One region of the Aliivibrio wodanis genome, then DNA from elsewhere that is predicted to be linked to it. Evidence: riboswitches for the same ligand, from Rfam matches in the RefSeq annotation. Region 1 holds a riboswitch; the other holds the start of a gene.

Region 1 (9,195 bases):
ATAGTCTATCCTTTTGATTCATCACTATTAAAAGATAGAACTCATGGCACATCCTCTTAATCGTAATTTTCAAAATCTATTTCAAGTGATCCGTTGGTCATTACTTGTCATTCCTGTCGCTTTGCTAGTCGGCTCATTTAATGCCTTTTTTTTATGGCTGTTAAGTGAAGCAACTCAAGCTCGTGTTGCCAATCCTTGGTTAATTTATCTTTTACCGTTGGCAGGTTTAGTGATTGTCTATAGTTACCGTAATTGGGGCAAAAACTCTGCAGGTGGAAACAACCTAATTATGGATGAGATCCATCAAGCAGGTGAGGGTGTCCCTGTTCGTATGGGACCATTGGTTTTAATTACTACTGTAATTACGCATCTATTTGGTGGCTCGGCTGGTCGAGAAGGTACGGCGGTTCAAATCGGTGGAGCAACGACCGATTGGTTATCTAAAGTATTGAAGCTCTCAGAGCAAGATCGAAGAATGATGCTCACTGCTGGTGTTGCAGCAGGTTTTGCCTCTATCTTTGGTACCCCGTTTACTGGTGCTATTTTTGCGCTTGAAGTGTTATTTATTGGGCGTATTAAATTCAATGCGATTATACCTGCGTTACTTGCTGCAATTTTAGCTAATGTAGTCGCTTCTGCATGGGGTGCTCATCATACCCATTACTTAATTAGCTTTGATCAAGTAAGTACTTTGTTTGGTCATGCGGTTGATATTGATTTGGTACTAATGGCTAAAGTCATTGTGGCTGCGATTGCGTTTGGCTTGGCTGGTTACTTGTTTGGTGAATTAACTCACGGCTTTAAAGATTTATTCAATGCCACGCTTAAAAATCCATATTTAATCGTAGTGGTTGGTGGCTTAATGGTTATTGTAATTACTCAACTTATTGGTAATTACGATTACATTGGTATCGGCGTATATCCAAGCCGTGATGGCGGTGTGAGTATAACCTCGGCGTTTACTGCGGGTGGTGCTGAGTGGTATAGCTGGATTCTAAAACTGTTATTAACAGCAATTACGTTGGCGGCTGGCTATAAAGGCGGTGAAGTAACCCCGTTATTTTTTGTTGGGGCAACCTTAGGTAATTTCTTAGCGTGGGTGATGGGTGCTCCCGTTGATCTGTTTGCTGCGTTAGGGTTCTTAGCGGTATTTGCAGCTGCTACTAATACACCTTTAGCTTGCACTATTATGGGGGTTGAGTTGTTTGGTGCTGATTACTTACCTTACTTTGCATTAGCGTGTTATACCGCGTATTACTTTAGTGGTCATACTGGTATCTATTCTTCTCAGCGTGTTGCTGTATCTAAGACATTAGAGCATGGTCGCGATCATGATGGTTCTAATAAAATTGGATCATACCGTGATTATAATTCTTCATGGTTAAAACATTTAGCAAAAAAGCTAACGAAGAAAGAGAAATAGTTTCACGTGGAACGTATTCTATAGATTAGAACCTAATGTGCTTCTCGACAAAAAGAACATTTCATTTCTTCCATACTTTCTTTATACTCCGAACACGTTCAGATTTTGATTCTAAGATCTGAAAGAAACTTGTCGGAGTGCTTAGTACTTTTATAGTACGAGCTGAGACCGCATTGCGGGATCCGTAGAACCTGATCAGGCTAATACCTGCGAAGGGAACAAGAGATAATTTTTATCTTAGTTTGTTAGTCACTAACCGAATGATTTAATGATAAATTGTAGCTAAATTTTAGCGTTAATTTATTTGTTTAATTCATAGCATATAGATACGCAGGTTTACCCTCTGTTGTATCTCAAACTAAGAACCTCTTGCTACAACTCAAATCCGACAAGCAATTATTCTATTTTTATCAAGGAATTTTGCTATGTCGTCAAGTCGCAAACAAGCACGTTTAGATGCTAAAACCAATATTGAATCGCTGTCGGTTCAACCATACCCAAACTCAAGTAAAGTCTATATCGAAGGATCTCGTCCTGATATTCGCGTCCCTATGCGTGAAATCTCTTTGGCTGACAGTTTAGTTGGTGGGACAAAAGAGAATCCAACACTAACGGCAAATGAACCTATTCAAGTCTATGACACCTCTGGTGTTTATACTGATCCAAATTACGATATCGATGTTTATCAAGGTTTACCGAAACTGCGTGAGCGTTGGATTGAAGAACGTAGAGATACCGAAATGCTGAATGGCGTTAGTTCGGTTTATTCTCAAGAACGATTGGCAGATGATACCTTAGACGAGCTTCGTTATGGAAACCTACCAACGATCCGACGAGCTAAGCAAGGGCAGTGTGTAACTCAACTGCATTACGCTCGTCAGGGAATCATCACCCCAGAAATGGAATACATTGCGATTCGTGAAAATATGGGGCGTCAAAAGTTTGCAGATGAACAGTTAAATCATCAACACCCCGGACACAGTTTTGGGGCTAACTTACCTAAAGAAATTACCCCTGAATTTGTTCGTAAAGAAGTGGCAGAAGGCCGCGCTATTATCCCATCAAATATTAATCATCCAGAAGCGGAACCAATGATCATCGGTCGTAACTTCTTAATTAAAGTTAACGCCAATATTGGTAACTCGTCAGTGAGCTCATCAATTGAAGAAGAAGTTGAAAAGCTAGTTTGGTCAACGCGTTGGGGCGGCGATACCGTAATGGATTTATCTACTGGGCGAAATATTCACGAAACGCGTGAGTGGATTTTACGTAATAGTCCTGTGCCAATTGGTACTGTTCCTATGTACCAAGCACTTGAAAAAGTGAACGGTGTGGCTGAAAACCTAAATTGGGAAGTGATGCGAGATACCTTAATTGAGCAAGCAGAACAGGGCGTTGATTACTTTACCATTCATGCCGGTTTACTGCTTCGTTATGTTCCAATGACGGCAAAGCGAGTGACGGGTATTGTTTCGCGCGGTGGCTCAATCATTGCGAAGTGGTGTTTGGCTCATCACCAAGAAAGCTTCTTATATACGCACTTTCGCGAGATCTGTGAAATCTGTGCTAAGTACGATGTTGCCTTATCTTTGGGGGATGGCTTACGTCCCGGTTCTATTGCCGATGCTAACGATGAAGCGCAATTTGCTGAATTAAGAACCTTAGGAGAGTTAACCAAAGTCGCGTGGGATTACGATGTGCAAGTTATCATCGAGGGCCCTGGCCATGTTCCTATGCATATGATTAAAGAGAACATGGACGAGCAGCTTAAGCATTGCCATGAAGCGCCATTTTATACCTTAGGCCCATTAACCACAGATATTGCTCCGGGGTATGATCATATTACATCAGGTATTGGTGCCGCCATGATTGGATGGTATGGCTGTGCAATGCTCTGTTATGTAACGCCAAAAGAGCATTTAGGCTTACCTAATAAAGACGATGTGAAGACAGGCTTGATTACTTATAAGTTAGCAGCACACGCAGGAGATTTAGCTAAAGGGCATCCGGGAGCTCAAATCCGAGATAACGCCTTATCAAAAGCACGTTTTGAATTCCGCTGGGAAGACCAGTTTAATCTATCACTTGATCCAATCACAGCACGTGAGTTTCATGATGAAACACTGCCGCAAGAGTCTGGCAAGGTTGCTCACTTCTGTTCCATGTGTGGACCTAAGTTCTGTTCAATGAAAATCTCACAAGAAGTTCGTGAATACGCTAAAGATACTGAGCAAGTGGCATTAGACCAAGCCATTGAGATTAAAATGATAGATGATCCACTTGAAGGTATGCGTCAGAAATCCAAAGAGTTTAAAGCCTCAGGTTCTGAGCTTTATCATCCAGCGGTAGAAACTGAATAGCTCATCATCTTTCTTTGAAATCAATATTGAAGTTGTATCAATAATAGTCAGTGGTGTTTCACGTGAAACATCACTTGTTTATCGAAGAAATGAGGAGAGATGAGTATGTTTACTTTTCCTAAGATTGATAGAAATAAATTTGGTCTTTACCCTGTAGTTGATGATGTGTCATGGATTGAAACCTTACTTAAGCTTGAGGTGAAAACCATTCAGTTACGTATTAAGAATCCAGAACAGTTAGATTTAGAAGAACAAATAGTTAAAGCGATAGAGCTTGGCCGACAATATGACGCTCAAGTGTTTATTAATGATTACTGGCAGCTAGCGATTAAACACCGTGCTTTTGGTATTCACCTTGGGCAAGAAGATATAGAAATAGCAGATTTGCAGGCAATATCGGATGCTGGTATTTGTTTGGGTTTATCTACTCATGATGATAGTGAGTTATTAAAAGTAAAAGCCCTAAATCCAAGCTATTTAGCGCTTGGTCATATATTCCCAACACCAACCAAAGATATGCCATCACAGCCGCAAGGCCTAGTTAACTTGGCAAAAAACCAACGGTTAGCGGGGGATACTCCAACCGTTGCGATTGGCGGTATTGACCTTTCTGTAGCGGAACAAGTATGGCAAACCGGAGTAGACAGTATTGCGGTAGTTAGAGCCATCACTCAGGCGAGTAACGTCGAAAAAGTGGTAACCAAGTTTGCTGCGATCCTTAGTACGCCAAGAGAGATGAAAGAGCCAGAGGTTGCTTATGAGTAACTTATTAATGGAAGGGCTCAATGATCAAGACTTCCTTCGATATAGCCGCCAAATCATGTTACCTGACATTGGTGAAAAAGGTCAGCTATCGTTAAGAAACAGTACGGTATTAATGGTTGGTAGTGGAGGCCTTGGTTCTGCCGTTAGTATGTATCTGGCGGCTGCTGGCATTGGAACCTTAATTATTGCGGATGGCGATAAACTTGAAATAAGCAACTTACAACGTCAAGTGGTTTACCGTAAATCTAACCTTGGTCAAAACAAAGCCATTGCGATGGCGCAACAATTAAAAGAACTAAACAGTGCTGTTACGGTTGAGGTTATCAGTCACCGTTTAAACGAACCTGAATTGTCTCGTTTCATTAACCAAGTTGATGTCGTTCTCGATTGTAGTGATAACTTATTTACTCGTCATGAAATTAATGCAGCCTGTGTGAAGAATAAGGTTCCTCTTATTTCTGGGGCTGCAATTGGATGGCAAGGGCAGTTGATGATGTTCTCTAATCAGCAACGGGGTAATCAAAAAGCATCTGCTTGCTACCATTGCTTGTTTCCATTTACTGAAAGCCAGCAAACGGAAAATTGTCAGTCATTTGGTATTGTTGGTCCAGTAGTTGGCATGATAGGAAATCTACAGGCGTTAGAAGCCATCAAATATCTTACTCAGCCAAACTGGATTAAGTGGAGCACCATTCATCAGTTTGATGGCAGAACACTGCAGTGGTCCTGCATTGATATCCCTAAAGACAACACTTGCTCTGTCTGTTGTCCATCTCAAGCGTTTCATCATGTTTCACGTGAAGTATTGCAAAGCAAAGAGTGTATTAATGGAGAATTTGTCTATGAGTAATCTAATAACAATAGAGTTGAATACTGTGGCTTATCGGATAGAGAGAATACACTCCATTCATTCTTTTTTTGCCCAGTATAAGGTAGACACTCAAGGTTGCGCATTAGCGATGAATAACCAAATAATACCAAGAGCAGAGTGGCAGACTCGTGGGCTTTCTGATGGTGAAAGCATCTCATTATTTCAAGCGATAGCAGGAGGCTAAGATGAGTGAACGGTTAACCATTGCTGGAAAATTATTTTCATCACGTTTATTTACGGGGACAGGAAAGTTTCCTAATTCAAATGTTATGCAAAAAGCACTTATAGAATCTGGTACTGAATTATCAACCATGGCGTTAAAGCGTGTTGAAGTGAATAACCCAGAAGACAATATTCTAAAACCAATTGTTGATGCTGGTATCAATTTATTGCCGAATACGTCAGGAGCAAAGAATGCGAGAGAGGCTATTTTTGCTGCTCAACTTGCCCGTGAAGCATTAGGCACTAACTGGCTAAAATTAGAAATTCACCCTGATCCTAAATATTTAATGCCGGATCCAATTGAGACATTAAAAGCAGCTGAAGAGTTAGTTCGCCAAGGTTTTATCGTTTTACCTTATTGTCATGCTGACCCTGTTTTGTGTAAACATTTAGAAGAAGTCGGTTGTGCAGCCGTGATGCCTTTAGGCGCTCCTATTGGATCAAATAAAGGAATTGCGAGTCGTGATTTTTTAGAAATTATTATCGATCAGGCTCGGGTTCCTGTTGTGGTTGACGCTGGTATTGGTGCGCCATCTCATGCTGCATTTGCAATGGAGATGGGAGCTGATGCGGTACTTGTGAATACCGCTATTGCCGCAGCAAGAAATCCCATAGCAATGGCAACTGCTTTTAAGTTGGCGGTTCAGTCAGGACGACTCGCTTACGAGAATGGTTTAGCGCCAGTAAATACCCAAGCAGTAGCATCCAGTCCATTAACTGCATTTTTAGATTGATAAGGTGAGTGAAAATGACATTTACCGATGAATGGGAAAAGTTGAATTGGGATGATGTGAAGCTCTCTATTTACAGTAAAACGACAAAAGATGTAGAGCGAGCTCTGAATAAACCTAAACGCGATCTTGAGGATTTTAAAGCGTTGATTTCCCCTGCGGCAGAAAGTTATCTTGAGCAAATGGCACAAGAATCAGCTCGTTTAACTCGTCAGCGCTTTGGACATACCATTGGGTTTTATATTCCTTTATACCTTTCTAACCTTTGTGCTAACGCATGCACTTATTGCGGTTTTTCAATGGAGAACCGAATTAAGAGAAAGACACTTAACCAAGATGAAATAGCACAAGAAATTACAGCAATTAAAGCGATGAACTTTGACAGTGTTCTTTTGGTGACAGGAGAGCATGAAACCAAAGTGGGAATGGATTACTTTCGCCAAACATTGCCACAAATAAAGCAGTCGTTTAATTACTTGGCAATGGAAGTTCAGCCGCTCGAACAAAAGGAGTATGCAGAACTAAAAACACTAGGTTTAGATGCGGTGATGGTTTATCAAGAAACTTACCATCCATCGACGTACGCTGAACATCATCTTCGTGGTAATAAAATGGACTTTGAATATCGCTTAGAAACACCAGATAGATTAGCAAAAGCTGGGGTAGACAAAATTGGTATTGGTGCGTTGATTGGGTTAGAAGAGTGGCGAACGGATTGCTTTTTTGTAGCCGCACATTTGGATTATTTAGAGCGACGATACTGGCAGACACGTTATTCGATTTCATTTCCAAGGTTGCGTCCGTGTGAAGGGGCATTGCAACCCAAGTCAATCATGAGTGATAAGCAATTAGTGCAGTTAATTTGCGCTCACCGATTATTAAATTCTGAAGTTGAATTGTCGCTATCTACTCGAGAATCTGCACATTTTAGGGATAATGTATTACCATTAGGTATCACTTCAATTTCAGCTGCGTCGAAAACACAACCTGGTGGGTACGCTAATGATGAGCAAGAGCTTGAACAGTTCTCTATTAATGATGAAAGGTCTGCTTTGTCTGTTGCTAGTGCGGTTCAGGCTAGGGGGTTTGAGCCAGTATGGAAAGATTGGGAGCGAGAATTTCAAAGTATAGAAGCGGCTCAGTATGAAAAATAATAAACTGTGAATTGAGTGTACTTATTATTGTTGCCTTTCGTATTCATTATCCTATGCTAAGTTTAAGTACTCGTTAGGGCATCAAATGATAATATCACCTGGTAATTTCATTATATCGATTTTTTTTATTGTTTTAATCATGGTACCTATGTATGTGTTTATTTACGCAGATGAGGTGATTGAGTTTAAAAAATGTCGCTTCCAGAGTGAAACGGTAATCGAATGTCTTTGGCTACTCAGTAAATAAAAGTACCACTCAATGTGAGTGGTACTTATGTCGTTTGATTACAGGCTAGTTAAAATGCTATTTACGTAATTGGCGAACTAACTCTTCTGTCGGACGAACAATAGCGACAATCATCTCATCGTACATTCCTGATGCATTGGTAGTGATGGTTAATAGGTTATCCAGCTGCTTTGATGTCGGCTTCTTACCTTTTTCAAGCTCTTGAATAACGGCTAATGTTGCTGTAGCTACTTCAATATGTTTTGCAGCTAATGGTACAGTATCAATAGAGGCGATATTATTGCTAAAGATCACTTCTGATGTTTGTGAACTTTCTAGAACGGTTTGATAGTGCTGCTTCAACGCTTTTAAATCAGCCTTATTGTTTACTGCTGTTTCTGCAAGTTTCATCATCTCTAATACCGCAAAGCTTTCTACAGGAACGGCGTCAGCAAAACGATTCAATCTTTCATATTGATTGTATAGCTCACCCTTAGGCTCGGTTGAATTAAACTTCGCCCAATTACGTGCGTAGTACTGCGCGGGTTCTGCGTAATTTGCAAAGCTCATTAATGCAGAGACATCACCACCATTGGCTATTCGTAGATATTGTTTATAACTGTTAGTTTGATGCTGTAGACCAACAGAAATAGTTGCCCAGTTGTCCATTGCTTGAAGACGTTGATACATGCTGTCTTCATCTGTTAACTCTTCAGCAGACCATAAACGTTCAGCAACCGCATAAGTACGAGGCCAAATTCGACCTTCAACGGTCAGGTCATCGTAGTTCTCTGCCCAGATAGCGGCTTCGCCACCAAGAATAAGTTTTTGTTCATTCTTATCTAAAGCAACAGGGTAACCACCATTAGGTGTTGGGATCTCTGAGTCTTTGATTGATGAGCTTGCTGTCATTTCACCTGTTGTTGGCCAACGAACATTGCCAACAAGTTGGTAGCTCTCTTTTTCAATGCTGCCATTATCAAAGGTTAGATTAAATTCAGTGTAAGACATGAAGTTATCAAAGTGACCACGGAATGATTCACCTTTGGTATATTCAATGATATCGACTTTTGCACGTGACTTGCCGTTGTAATCGGTAAAGGCACGAGCATCACCATTCTTATCAGTAATAATGGTTAGCGTCCCTTTACGCGGGCCACCTTTACCTCTTGGTTTCTGCCAAGTGTAGGTTTCGAATGTTTCACCAGTGTTCAGTTGGTCATCGACTTGCGGGCCCTTTGGCATAGGGTCGTTACGATAATGATAACTTGTTGGTTGTGGTTGATCTAAATAGAAGCCAGTTGATAGTAACCCGGCATAACCTTCTTTTGCTGCTCGACCAATACTGTCATGACCACGCCAGCTTTGAATCACAATTGAGGTTGGTAGGTCTTTATGCCAAATCTCATCCCACCCCATGATCTTCTTACCTTTGCCGTTTAG
Region 2 (9,195 bases), on a different contig from region 1:
ATTATCGCTGCCAGTGTTATTACGCAGTGAGGATATTATCCAAGCAATAGAATATGCAGGGAGAACACCATAATGACTCAGGAGTCGGTAAATGAAAAGAAACCAAAGAATTCTAAAGCAGATGTGATCAAATTTGTTAAGGAAATAGCAAAACTAGCTTTCTTTATTATCTTACTTGTTTCCGCTATCGATTTTTGGCGCAGTAAAGATATGCCATCAGAATCAATACCAGAGCTATCAATAAATACGATCAATGGAAATTGGGTTGATATAGAAAAAATGAGCCACAATGAACCGGTTTTACTGTATTTCTGGGGTACATGGTGTCCTATCTGCAACGTTGTTAGCCCTAGCGTCTCTTGGTTAGCAAATGATCATCAAGTCGTGTCTGTTGCTATTACCTCTGGTGATAATAAACGATTGTCACAATTCATGAATTACAAGGAATACGAGTTTCCAGTAATCAATGATTCAACAGGACAGATAAGTAAAGAATGGGGAGTCACTGCGACCCCTTCAATTGTCATTATTAGTAATGGCAAAGTATCTTCTATTACAACCGGTGCTACGACTCCATTTGGTCTGTGGCTACGTTTATTTTTCGCTTAAGGTTATCTCATGAAATCACTACTATTATCAGCAACAATTACAGCAACTCTGCTTTTATCTCCGCTCGTTTCCGCACAGAGCGTAACAACAGCTCAAGAACAACAATTAACTGAGATCACTAGCTTATTACGTCAAAACCCAGAGTTAATTGAAGGTTTACATACCAATTTAAGTCAATACCTTGATGGACAAAAATCATTAGACTCTATCTTAAAAACCAATCACGATTATTTATATAACAACCCACAGCAACCCTATTTTGGCGCTGAAAACCCTAAGTTAACTATTATTAATTTCACTGACTATAACTGCCCATATTGTAAGCGCTTAGAATCGGGATTAGTTGAAGTAATTAAAAAACATCCAGAGATCCGCGTTGTAAATATTCTACTTCCATTCCAACAACGTATGATCCCAGAACTAAAAACCAATACAGCATGGTACGCATTAAATGTATGGGAAAATGATCGTTCTAAATTTGCCGAAGTTCACCGTTTAATGATGGCAAAACCATCACGACATGACAGCACATCAGTAATGAAAATTGCCGATTTAACTCAGACCCAAAAAGAATTGACACCAAATCCAAAAAAAGAAGAGTTGGTTGAAAAAAATGAAAAGATCTTTAGCCAACTTGGGCTTAGAGGAACACCAAGCTTAATCATTGGTAATGAAATTATCCCAGGATTTATACCTCAAGAAGATTTAGAAACAATAATCACAGAGCAACTTAATCCATAAAAACACGAAAGCCGTTACATCAACACGTAACGGCTTTCTCTTTGTGCTCGATAACTGTTTGATGTTATCTATTACATAAACTTTGGTGTAAATTCAACCGGTTCTTCCACGACTAAATTCTGTTGAATAAAGACCTCAAACTCTTTTACAGGTAACGGTTTACTAAATAGATACCCTTGGCCATATTCACATCCTTTGCCTAAGAGAAAACTGAGGTGTTCATCCGTTTCTATTCCCTCTGCCACCACGGATAAGTCCATGCCGTGTGCAATAGAGATTATCGCATTAATAAGTACTTCATCACGGGCAGTACCAATTCGGTTTACAAAAGAACGATCTATTTTTAATCGATTCAATGGCAAATTTGAAAGGTAGCTTAGGCTAGAATAACCAGTGCCAAAATCATCTAAAGCAATAGAAACACCTAACGCTTTAATTCCACTAATTCGATCCAATATCTCACTGCCACTGTCCAATAATGCACTTTCTGTTACTTCAACAATAAGATGTTTAGGCTCTACTTTATAAGTCATTAATGCATGGCTGACTTTATAGACGATATCCGCGTCATTCAATTGCAAAGCAGACATATTGACCGATACTTTAGAAATATCTAATCCTTCAGCATGCCATACAGAAATTTGGCGAATTGACTCTTCTAATACCCAGTGCCCTAACTGATGGATAAAACCTGTCTCTTCAGCCAAAGGGATAAACTTATCTGGTGGAATAAGGCCTTTTTCTGGATGGTTCCAACGGATCAGTGCTTCTGCTGCATCAAAGGATGACGTCCTGTGATTCAAAATAGGTTGATAGTAAAGCTCAAACTCTTCATTTATTAATGCCGCTTTTAGCTCATGCTCTAAATCAAATCGTAAACGTTCTTGCTCTTCCATTTCTGTACTATAAATATAGGTATCAGACTTTGAATGTCGCTTAGCGTAATGTAAGGCAATACCCGCTTGGCGTAACACCTCTTCTGCGCTATATATGAATTCTGATGTCTTAGAAATACCACAATGAATATAGCTAACGTGGTTTACATCTCCCAATTTAATTGGTTCACAGAAAATTGAACGCAATGTATCTAATCGTGAATTTATCTGTAAATCATCATTAAAAGGCAGTAAATAGATAAATTCATTTCCGCTTAATCGAGCAAAAAACTCCCCCTCCCTAACTTGCTTTTCTATATGTTTAACTAGCGTTTTTAGTAAATGATCCCCGAGCTTATGACCATAGTGATCATTAACGAATTTAAAGCCTTTAATATCAATATGCAGTAAAGAGAAGTGACTCTTATGCTCAATTTTTATGTCTAAATTACGAATAAAAGCATAACGATTAGGTGCTCCGGTTAGAGTATCAAAACGGGCTTGATGTTCAATTTCTTGCTGATATTCTACCTGCTTAGTAATGTTTTCAACTAAGCCAAGAATACCAATCAGATTATCGTGGTCATAAATTGCAGATAGCTTCCATTTCAAAACTACCACTTCACCCGATTGATTTCTAAACGAACTTTCACAATGAGCTTGCTCACTATGACCCGCACTCATCTTTTCAAGCTCAAGACTCATATTAGAAAAATAGTCACCAACGATACCTTTAGTTTCAGTAATATTAGTTCCAATTAGTGTTTCTGCATCAATAGAAAAAATGGAGTGACACATTTTAGACCAACGGCTAATGTTCAGGTTTGGGTCCCACTCCACTACGCCATACGTTGAATTATCAAGTAAATTGTTTATTCTTTTATACGCACCACTTAATCGTTTCTCTTTATCAATCAACTCACCCTCTATCATTTCTTGCTCTTGCAGAACAAATTCAAAATGCTGAGATAATAAGGTTAATTCATTAGTCTTCTCTGAGGATTGTCCATTCTTGCTTTCAACATACTTTCTAGTGCTAGAAAGTAATTGTCGAACAGGAGAAAGTACACTTTTATTTAAACCAAAAAATAAAACAAAAAAGAAAAGAAAACTACAGATAATAAACAGCACAACATTACGAAGAAAGGTATAGATCACCCCTTCGTAAACGTGTTCAATCGGTAAAGCGACTACCATGGTCATGTTATGGTTAAATCGCTGAGGAAGTAAATTAATGCTAAGTGCTAAACGACGAATACCATCCTTGCCAACGACCTCTGTAATACTGTCGTTAAAAACATCACCTTCAATAAATACATCTTTTAGGCTAGTAATATTTTGTTGTGGGAGCGCTAGAGATTGAAAGAAAGAAATATAACGATGTTCATCATAAACAATAACAACAGAATCATCAGGAAGAGTGAGTTTCGACACTTCTTCTCTCCATCGTTCAAAATCAGTTACCGCAACGACAGCCGCAATACTGTTATTATTTTGATCTAATACTGGGTAAGCAAAATTCAATGACGTCTGCTGAGTCGCTCTATCCGTTTGGAATTCACTCATAGACAAACGTTGTTCGTTAATCGCTTCTTGAAAGTACAAACGGTCTGCCACATTTACTTTTTTTGTAAGTGGTGTTGCATTACATAATAAATCGCCATTTGCCAAAGGAACCCCTAAATTACTTAGTTCCTTATGTAATTTCAATGCTTTTGAGATAATGCTGTTACACGCTTGACTTGACGGTGCTTGCAATTCACTAAACTGACTCAGCTCTTTTAACACCTTCTGAATTTCAACAATCGCCTCAATATGCTCACTTGCCAATGCGTCGACAGTGGCTCTGACTTCATTTTGGATTAGCTGCTTTTCAGTTCGATATTCATACCAAATATTAAGTGAAATGATGATAGCGGCAGGAAGTAGGGCAAGAATTAAATTAAATAATACTCGACTTCTTAGTGATGAAATAAAGTGCATACTAAAACCTTAAAAGCAACGAACCTCTAACATACCATACATTATTCTTAATATGATACTTATCAATACATCCTTGTGCTTACTGTCACAATTTATAGACTCATCTATACTATACAGAAGTCAACTTATTCAAAATTAATTCTGTAGTTTCTATTTATTTTTCTAAAAAAATTAAGTACCCTCAGTTAGGTGTAACATTCCATTAACAGCGAGCATGCGATATGGAACGAAATAATAAAAGACCAATTATTGTCACCGTGATTCTTTCCTTATGTCTAGCTGCCTGTGTTGCTTTGTATGAAGAAATTGGGTTTGAGTCTTATTCCGATTTGATTTTCGAAGGACTAACTCTCATTTTGTTAGTTTATATCAGCCTAACTGCTTACCGTTTTTTTAAATCTTACTCTTTTTTAATGATTGGAGTTTCTTTACTCATATTTAACAAAGGCTATGACTTATTAACTGAGTTTCCAATAATTGAAAAACATGCCGACCATTGTGAAGTTATTGATACCATTTTAGATGACGGGTCTCTCTTTGCAGCTTTTTTCTGTATTGCTATTGGTATTACTCGCATGGTTCAAGATCTTGCAAAACAAAGCATGAAAGATGAATTAACAGCTCTCTATACCAGAAAAAAACTGCCTCAAGTAAAACTTGATATGTTTGATTTGATTTATTTTGATTTAAATGATTTGAAAAAAGTTAATGATCTAAAGGGCCATCAAGTCGGTGATCTAATGATTATTCGTTTTTCTCAAGTATTAAGAAAAGCCTGTCTAGATCGAGAGATGGCTTTTCGTATCGGTGGTGATGAATTCGTCGTCACTACCCATAAAAATCGCGCAACTGATTTTATTAATGACATATATAAACAACTTGCTAATGAACCCATTACGTTTGCCTATGGCGTAGAAAGCACCAGCAAAGATGATATAGAACACGCTCTTATTAGAGCAGATAAGCATATGTATGACATGAAACAAAAACAAAAGAAAAAAAAGAGCACCTCAAGTGCTCAAATTTTATATCGCTAAGTTTAAAAAAATAATGCTAAGAATTTAATACAAAAAAGTGATTCACAGGCCCACGTCCCTTACCAATACTCAACTCATCCGCATGGATAATCGCTTGAGTAATGTATTGCTTACCTAACGCAACGGCAGCCAGTAATTCATGACCTTGCGCTAAATACGAAGCAATTGCTGACGATAACGTGCAGCCTGTGCCGTGTGTATTGCGAGTTTCAATGCGGGGTGTCGATAAACGCTCTATAGAATCAGATAAAATTAGCAAATCGGTACTGTTTTCATCCTTTTCTAAATGCCCGCCTTTTAGCAATACTGACTTAGCACCTAATTGACGAAGTTCATCGATCATTCCTGTCATTTCGACTTCACTTTCGGGTATTTTCGCGTTAATTAATGCTGCTGCTTCTGGTAGGTTTGGGGTAATAACATCAGCAAGGGGAAGCAGTTCAGATTTAAGGCTTTCAATAGCAGAGGATTGCAGAAGAAGGTCACCACTAGTTGCAACCATAACAGGATCAACGACTAAATATTGTGGCGTGTATTGTTTTATTTTTTCCGCAACAGAGTGGATTATATTAGAGTCACTCAGCATGCCCACTTTAACGGCTACGACATTTAAATCAGAGAAAACAGCATCAAGTTGCTGCTCAACAAATTCACTGCTGATTGGATAAATACTCATAACGCCTTGCGTATTTTGAGCGGTTAATGCGGTAATCACAGAGCAAGCATAACTGCCTATTGCAGAAATCGCTTTGATATCGGCTTGGATGCCAGCACCACCACCACTGTCAGATCCAGCAATGGTTAATACAATGGGTGTTTTTACTATAGGCATACTTATTTTCCCTAACTAACGGTCAGGAAAAACAGTCATAGTGAGAATAAAATACGTATAGACGCGAGATCTCACCAAAAGAAACGGATCGAAAAGATCGTATCAAAAGGACCATTAGTTCCCTACGCCAGTACTAACTGAATCAGGTTCAACGGGTTCGCTATTGCGATCTCAGCCTATTGGCTCCCCGACTAATGCCGACATACTATCATTAATCGATTTGTAAATAGTATGCTTTTTATAAGAATGCTAACTAGAGTTAACTAATTCTCAACTTATGAACTCAATTTGGATCCTAATTGAGCAATAATGGTTTTACGCATATCAGAAAGCTTAGGCGCTTCTCCGGCTTGCCATGGTAATGGACGCATTAGATTCATGGTTCTTAATCCAAAACGTGCCGTTAATAAGCCGATACCTAACCCTTGTGCCGCTCTGGTTGATAACTTACCCGCCAACCCAGTAGAAAGCATATCAACACCAACATCCGTCACCATTTCGGTTGCACCGGCAAAAGCCATGTTTTGCAGCACCATTTTAAACAAGCGTAAACGTCCCCAATAACCCAACTCAACACCATAAACTTGAGATACTTGTTCGATTAATCGAATGTTACGCCACGCAACCAACAACATATCCACCACGGCTAATGGGCTTAATGCCACCATTAACGCTGATTCACCAGCATGCTTGCTGATTAAGGCTTTTGCTCGTTTATCTTGCTCTGAAACCACCATAGAATCATACATTTCAAACACTTCAGCGTTGTTATGATGTGATTCAATGCTATTCTGCCAACGTGTATATTCTGCAGTATTTGTCGTTAATCCTTTCTTAGCTAACGCTTCACAAAACGGTTTTGCCTGACCAATACCATTACCTTCAGCTAATTCAGCCACTTGGTGTTGGATCTCTGCTCGATTTTTTAGTTTTCGTAATGTCCACAATTCACGACCTATCGCGCTTACACCCATCACCGCCGCTAAACTAATTAATCCAGCCCACCCCAATGACAGAAAATCAGCCGATTGAATTGCGGTAATGACATGATCAATACTTTGCCACACTGTTAAACCAAGAAATCCACCAATCAGTGTTTTAATACTCCAATGGGTTTTCTTTTTTATTAATGGCGTTTCAATATCCACACCATCAAGTTCCTCTTCTTCTATAGATTGAGGAACAAACTTAACGTTTTCTTCAAATAATTTTTGAGTATTCAGAGATTCAATCGGCTCTTGTTCTTGGTGATACTCCTTTCCTTGATGTAACGCTTGTGACTGAAAAATACGTTGTTTCTTTAATTCACTCATACTAATTTATCTCCTAATAAGAACTGCATCGCTTTATCCATTCGGATGTGTTGCAGTGGCTTATCACTTTCATTATTCAGAGGTTGAAAGCTCATAAAATTAAAGGGCTTTGTTTCCCAATAGGCTTTCGTTGGAATACGTTGCGGAACTTCACCCGGGAACATCATCATCGGCTGTTGCTCTGAATTAACACCTGAAATTGCCGCAAACAATTCACCGTCCTCATCTATCATTCCTGCGGTGGTTGCTTGAATTGAAGCAATGCTCATACATTCCATTTTAATGCCTTCATACGCAGTTTCTTGCCATGTTTGATGGATCATCTGCTGTAATAAAGACACCATATTTGGATGCTGTTCAGGAGTAACGTGATCTGCTTTGGTTGCAGCAAACAATACCTTATCAATTTTCGGTGAAAATAGACGCTTAAGCATTGAGCTTTTGCCATATTGGAAACTATGCATTAGCTGATCAACCGCTTGGCGCATATCGTTAAACGACTGCTCCCCAGCATTTAATGGTTGTAAACAATCCACCAATACGATTTGACGATCAAAATGCCTAAAGTGTTCGTTATAAAACTTCTTCACCACATGTTGTTGATAATGTTTATAGCGTTTTTTTAGCACTGCAATATTCGAGTCTTTACTTGCCTTTGATAATTCATCTTCGGTGTATTTATGCAAAAACATAAATGGGAAAAACTGTAATACGGGCGCTCCAGCCAACTCTCCAGGTAGAACAAACCGTCCCGGTTGCACCCAATGTAACCCCTTAGCATCTTTACAAGTATGGAGATATTGAGTAAATAGTTCTGCAATATAAGCAAGTTGCTTCTCATCAACAGGGGCTAATGGGTCTAATTTTTGTGCTTCCTCTAACCATATTTCAGAGAGTATTTTCCTGTGCCCCGTTAAGCTCACTTGTTGTTGCTTTGACCACTCAAGATAGTCCATATCTAATAACGGCAGATCTAATAACCACTCACCAGGATAGTCAACAATATCAACATGCAGGGTTGAACTATCTTGTAAGTGTTTTAGCAAACCTGATTTTGGTTTAAATTTTATGGCTAAACGTAATTCACTAACATCACGAGTTGGTTTTGGCCACATTGGCGGCTCTGATAATAATGATTCCATACCATCATCGTAAGTAAAGCTTGGGACCGAAAGGTTAGATTGGGAAACTCGTTTTGCACCAATCATGCGCCCTTCTCGAGTGACTGACAATAAAGGTAATTTATCACTTGAGGCTGCGTGTAAGCACTGATTAACAAAAGAAGTAATAAACGCAGTCTTCCCTGCACGAGATAATCCAGTAACCGCTAATTTAACGTGGCGATCCATACTACGATTGACAAATTTATTCATTTCTTTGGTTAATCTGCTCATTACGATTCTCTTTTTATTCTTTTTCTAAAAACACAAATGGAGTGTACAGAACCAATTCTGAACACTCCATGAACAAGATTTACATTAAGATTAAAGATTACGAAACTCTCGACGAACCTTATATTCAGAAGAGGTCACATATCCTTCCATTCGACGAATTTTTTCTTCCATTCTCGCCATGTCTTGATCTACTCGTTTAATTACTTCTGATGGTGATTGGCCAGCTTGCCATGGTTTACTTTTGACTGTGTGCTCACGACTTTCTTCAGCGCGATAGTACATTTCAACTGGGGCTTTATCTAAAAAAAGCATAGCTGCAAAGTACGCTAACATAACTAGAAAACCAGCACTAAACAGAGCGGCAGATACAACCAGAATACGTACTATCCATGGTTCAATACTAAAGTACTG

The links. A riboswitch is a leader RNA that binds a small molecule or an ion and turns the genes downstream of it on or off. The one in region 1 is predicted to bind thiamine pyrophosphate.
Region 2: it holds a riboswitch for thiamine pyrophosphate, as region 1 does, so the genes downstream of both, thiD (bifunctional hydroxymethylpyrimidine kinase/phosphomethylpyrimidine kinase) here and thiC (phosphomethylpyrimidine synthase ThiC) in region 1, are expected to answer to the same signal.

Annotation. Positions count from the first base shown of each region.
Region 1 covers NZ_JBREXA010000002.1:2,308,983-2,318,177, reverse strand. The annotation lists gene ACU5DF_RS18650 (voltage-gated chloride channel family protein) at 44-1,423, shown strand; TPP riboswitch at 1,547-1,658, shown strand; gene thiC (phosphomethylpyrimidine synthase ThiC) at 1,849-3,783, shown strand; partial or broken gene thiE (thiamine phosphate synthase) at 3,895-4,548, shown strand; gene ACU5DF_RS18635 (HesA/MoeB/ThiF family protein) at 4,541-5,398, shown strand; gene thiS (sulfur carrier protein ThiS) at 5,391-5,603, shown strand; gene ACU5DF_RS18625 (thiazole synthase) at 5,605-6,375, shown strand; gene thiH (2-iminoacetate synthase ThiH) at 6,390-7,526, shown strand; partial or broken gene ACU5DF_RS18615 (family 20 glycosylhydrolase) at 7,831-9,195, opposite strand, start outside.
Region 2 covers NZ_JBREXA010000001.1:797,066-806,260, forward strand. The annotation lists gene ACU5DF_RS03730 (protein-disulfide reductase DsbD family protein) at 1-73, shown strand, start outside; gene ACU5DF_RS03735 (protein disulfide oxidoreductase) at 73-609, shown strand; gene ACU5DF_RS03740 (DsbA family protein) at 619-1,350, shown strand; gene ACU5DF_RS03745 (EAL domain-containing protein) at 1,422-4,208, opposite strand; gene ACU5DF_RS03750 (GGDEF domain-containing protein) at 4,430-5,245, shown strand; gene thiD (bifunctional hydroxymethylpyrimidine kinase/phosphomethylpyrimidine kinase) at 5,262-6,077, opposite strand; TPP riboswitch at 6,180-6,277, opposite strand; gene ACU5DF_RS03760 (YcjF family protein) at 6,353-7,390, opposite strand; gene ACU5DF_RS03765 (YcjX family GTP-binding protein) at 7,387-8,784, opposite strand; gene pspC (envelope stress response membrane protein PspC) at 8,875-9,195, opposite strand, start outside.